2 regions of the Brevibacterium siliguriense genome follow, and region 2 is predicted to be linked to the other one. Evidence: predicted binding sites of a transcription regulator. Region 2 holds the regulator's gene; the other holds the start of a gene.
The links. Region 2 encodes HrcA, which represses chaperone genes, less so after heat shock. Its sites were predicted from a motif close to TTNGCACTCGNNNNNNNCGAGTGCNAA; they were not measured.
Positions count from the first base shown of each region.

Region 1: a site for HrcA is predicted at 1,562-1,588, ahead of groES (co-chaperone GroES). Genes of this name have one in related genera too.

Region 1 is NZ_LT629766.1:1,535,781-1,538,185, reverse strand. Features, by position in the region: gene groL (chaperonin GroEL) at 1-1,078, opposite strand, end outside; gene groES (co-chaperone GroES) at 1,115-1,408, opposite strand; gene BLU88_RS06705 (resuscitation-promoting factor) at 1,887-2,405, opposite strand, start outside.
Region 2 is NZ_LT629766.1:2,366,541-2,368,945, reverse strand. Features, by position in the region: gene dnaJ (molecular chaperone DnaJ) at 1-794, opposite strand, end outside; gene hrcA (heat-inducible transcriptional repressor HrcA) at 919-1,959, opposite strand; gene BLU88_RS10425 (DUF3097 family protein) at 2,142-2,405, shown strand, end outside.

The sequences.
Region 1 (2,405 bases), 830 kb from region 2:
GGTCCCAGTCGGAGTCGGTGTTCTCGACCTCGGCACGGATCTGTGCGACACGACCGGCAACAGCATCGTCGGAACCTGCACCATCGATGATGGTGGTGTTGTCCTTGGTGACGGTGATGGTGCGGGCGTTGCCGAGCTCTTCCAGGGTGACCTGGTCGAGCTTCATGCCCATGTCCGGGGTGACGACCTGGCCACCGGTGAGGACGGCGAGGTCCTCGAGGATGGCCTTGCGGCGGTCACCGAAGCCGGGAGCCTTGACGGCGGCGACGTTGATGATTCCGCGCAGCTTGTTGACGACCAGGGTCGACAGAGCTTCGCCCTCGATGTCCTCGGCGATGATGAACAGCGGCTTGCCGGCCTGCTGCACCTTCTCGAGGACAGGCAGGAGCTCCTGGATGTTGGAGATCTTGCTCTGGTTGATGAGGATGAGAGCGTCGGAGAGCACAGCCTCCTGGCGATCGGCGTCGGTCACGAAGTGCGGCGACAGGAAGCCCTTGTCGAACTGCATTCCTTCGGTGATCTCGAGTTCGACGGACGCGGCCTGCGACTCATCGATCGTGATGACGCCGTCCTTGCCGACCTTGTCGAAGGCATCGGCGATGAGCTTGCCGATCTCAGGCGACTGAGCCGACAGACCAGCGACGTGTGCGATCTCCGAGGAGTCGGCGACGTCGCGGGCGATGGTGCCCAGCTGCTCGGAGACGGCCTCGACGGCAGTCTCGATGCCGCGCTTGAGCTGTCCGGGTGCGGCACCTGCGGCAACGTTGCGCAGTCCCTCGTTGACGAAGGCTTGAGCAAGCACGGTCGCGGTGGTGGTTCCGTCACCGGCGATGTCGTTGGTCTTGGTGGCGACTTCCTTGGCCAGCTGTGCGCCGAGGTTCTCGTAAGCGTCGTCGACCTCGACCTCACGGGCGATGGTCACACCATCGTTCGTGATCGTGGGAGCGCCCCACTTCTTGTCGAGCACGACGTTGCGGCCCTTGGGTCCCAGCGTCACCTTGACGGTGTCGGCCAGGGTGTTGACACCCTTTTCGAGTGCACGACGAGCTTCGTCGTTGAATTCCAATGATTTAGGCATTCGTCCTCCTGTCAGTGAAGTAGTTGTTCAGGGGATTCAGCCGATGACTGCGAGCACGTCGCGAGCCGAGAGCACGAGGAACTCTTCGCCTGCGTACTTGACTTCGGTGCCTCCGTACTTGGAGTAGATGACCTTGTCGCCGACGGCGACGTCGACCGGCACGCGGTTTCCGTTGTCAGCAACGCGGCCCGGGCCCACTGCGACAACTTCGCCTTCCTGAGGCTTTTCCTTGGCGGTTTCGGGAATGACCAGACCACTGGCGGTAGTCTGTTCTGCTTCGACCTGACGGATGACAATCCGATCTTCGAGTGGCTTGATGGAGACCGACATATCGGGCCCTCTCCCTTCGCTGGGTTCTATTTCATCGAGTCAGACGGCGGCTGCTGCCATGAACCTCTCGTCGTCGCGGGTGCCGAGCGATTCGACCGTCTCATGAAACTGGCACTCAATGAGTGCTAGTGCTAATTCGACTCTAGATCGCTCTTAGCACTCGGTCAACTTGAGTGCCAGAAATTCGTCATGCTCTGGGCGAAAGTTCAGATTGGGTGCCACGCGGGGATGGTGCCGGTGTCGAGTTCCGGACGATCCGTGCGGGAATCCGTAGCCCTTTCCAGCACGGATCGTCCGGAACTCGCCCCTCCACGCTGACCCCGACAGGCACCAAAAAGCGTGGGCCCCGAGGATCTCTCCTCGGGGCCCACGCTCCTTGCTGACCGCCTCAGCTCAGTTGTCGATATCTGTTGTCAATGGCGGCCAGAGTTCATTGCCTATCAGGTGCCCAAGCGGCGACTGCGGCTCTGATCTCGGATCAGGCGCAGGTCCACTGACCCCAGCCGGCTTCGGCCTGCAGCTTCTTGGCGCGCTGGAACTGCTCCTGCGGGCTGGCGTCGGCCGGGTTGCCGCTGCCTCCCATGTTGTGCCAGGTCTGCGGAAGGAACTGGAACAGGCCGAAGTGAGTGCCGTTCGACGCCTTGGGGTCGAAGTTCGACTCGCATTCGACGACCTGATACCACTTGGAGCCGGGTCCGCCGAGCATGTCCTTGATCTCCTGGGTGCTCATGGTGCCACCGCTGGAGCCGGAGCCGCCGCCGGCGCTCGAGCCACCGGAGTCGCCCGAACCGGAATCGCCGGAGTCACCCGAGTCGGAGCCGCCGGTGTCAGCCGGCTCTTCCTTCTTCTTGGTGCCCTGGATGACGACCTTGGCCTTGGGTTCGGAGAGGACCTTCTCGTCCTTCTTCTCCTTCTTGACCTCTTCACCGTTGATCGTCTTGACCTTGTAGGTGACCTGCTTCTCGCCGTCCCTGCCTTCAGCCTCGACCTTGGTCTC
Region 2 (2,405 bases):
ACGGAGACCGCGGCACGGAGGTTGTCGCCGTCGCGCTGGAAGACTTCGTGGCGGGTGACCATGACCTCGACGAAGAGGTCGCCGGCAGGTCCGCCGCCGGGGCCGACCTCTCCTTGGCTGCTCAGTTGGATCCGGGTGCCGTCGGAGACCCCGGCGGGAATGCGGATCTTCATGGTCCGCTGCTTGCGCACGCGTCCGTCGCCCTGGCAGTTGAGGCAGGGATTCGGGATGACGGTGCCGAAGCCGTGGCAGGAGTTGCAGGTCTGATTCGTGACCATCTGGCCGAGCAGGGTCCGGGTCATGCGCTGGACGCTGCCGGCTCCGTGGCACAGCGAGCAGGTCTCGATCTTCGTGCCCTCCTGCGTGCCGGCACCCGAGCAGGTGTCGCAGACGACCGCAGTGGTCACGTCGAGGTCGACGTTGCCGCCGAAGGCCGCGGTCTTCAGGTCGATGTTGACGCCGACGAGGGCATCCTTGCCGCGCTGTGTGCGCGGAATCGGGCCGCCGGCCTGTCCGCCGCCACCGCCGAAGAAGGTCTCGAAGATGTCGCCGAAGCCGCCGAAGCCGCCGCCGGCGGGGAAGCCCTGACCGTTCTCGCCGCCGCCCATATCGTAGTTGCGGCGCTTCTCCGGATCGGAGAGCACATCATAGGCCAGTGAGATTGCTTTGAATTCGTCTTCGTGACCGGGATTGACGTCCGGGTGGTACTTGCGTGCAAGCTTCCGGTACGACGACTTGATCTCAGCCGCGGAAGCGTCCTTGGACACTCCGAGTGTTTCATAGTGATCGGCCACAGAAACTTCTCTCTCCCTGACGTAGTGGTCTTCTCTGTTCGTGGTGGTGGCTGCGCTGGTCCGCGATGCTCACCGGTGGTGTGGTGTCCGGTTGCGGGCGCCCCTGGTCGTCATGTTCACGGTCCTACCCTCGGTCGAGGATCGAGGACACGTATTTGGCGACGGCGCGGACTGCCGAGATCGTCGTCGGGTAGTCCATTCGGGTCGGGCCGAGCACTGCCAGTCTGGCCGACGAACCCGCGTCATGACCATATTCGGCGGCGACGACGGAAGTCGAGCTGAAAGATTCGTGAGTATTCTCACGCCCGATGCGCACGCTGATCCCCTCATGGTCTTCGGCCATCGAGGTGAGCAGCTTGAGCAGGACCACCTGCTCTTCGAAAGCTTCGAGGATCGGGGCCATCTTCTCACCGAATTCGCTTCCGGAGCGGGCGAGATTCGCGGTCCCTGCCATGATGATGCGCTCTTCACGGGTGGCGGCGACGAGGTCGACGACGGCGGCCCTGGTCTGTGTCAGACCTGAGTCGTCACGGACTGTCGGCTCACTGGGTTCGGGGGCGACCGCCTCGGCGGTGGGGCTCGACCCGAATACCTGCGCGAGCGTGCGCCCGGCGAATTCGGCGTTGATCTGGTCGCGCAGGCCGCGGACGGCGTCTTCTTCGAGCGGGGTCGGAGTGATGACGGACTTCTGTTCGACCTGACCGGCGTCGGTGATGAGGACGACGAGTATCCGGCCGGGGCCGAGGCCGACGATCTCGATGTGCTTGATGCGCGCCCGCGACACCGTGGGGTATTGGATGAGCGCGACCTGTCGGGTGAGGCCCGAGAGGACGCGGACGGTGCGGTCGAGCATCTCGTCGAGGTCGACATCACCGTCGATGAGCTGGAAGATCGCGCGGCGTTCGGCGGTGGTCAGCGGTTTGAACTCGTCGATGCGGTCGACGAACATCCGGTATCCGAGGTCGGTGGGGATCCGGCCGGCCGAGGTGTGGGGTTGGGCGATGTAGCCATCTTGTTCGAGCTGGGCCATGTCGTTGCGGATCGTGGCCGGAGAGACGCCGAGGGTGTGGCGCTGGACGATCGCCTTCGATCCCACGGGTTCGTTGGTGGCGACGAAGTCCTCGACGATGGCGCGCAGCACCTGTGCACGTCTGCTGTCGTTCATCGCGGGCCTCCTCTCCGTCTGCCGGGGCCGGCCCGTACTCGACGATCCGACCATGGGTGCAGTGCCCGTGTTTGGCACTCCTTGAGTCTGAGTGCCAATTCTACGCTTCTCGATCACGGAATTCATTTCTGGGGGTGGCCTGCGGGTCTGCGCGCCTGCGGGTCCGTCCTTGATTATGGTGGGTGCCCGTGAATGCTTTTGATCGCTATGGCCCCGATGTGCTCTCCGGTTCCTCACCCTCGTCGCACCGCCCGAAGAAGTCCCGCCAAGTCGAACTCGGCCTGGGCATGGTTCTCGAGGATGCGATGAGCGGCTATGTCGGAGCTGTCGTCGGCGCGGAGAAGACTGCGGCCGGTGTCGTCGTCAAACTCGAGGACCGCGTCGGCAAGGTGCGCGCCTTTCCGCTGGGACCGGGCTTCCTCCTCGAGGGGCAGCCCGTCGATGTG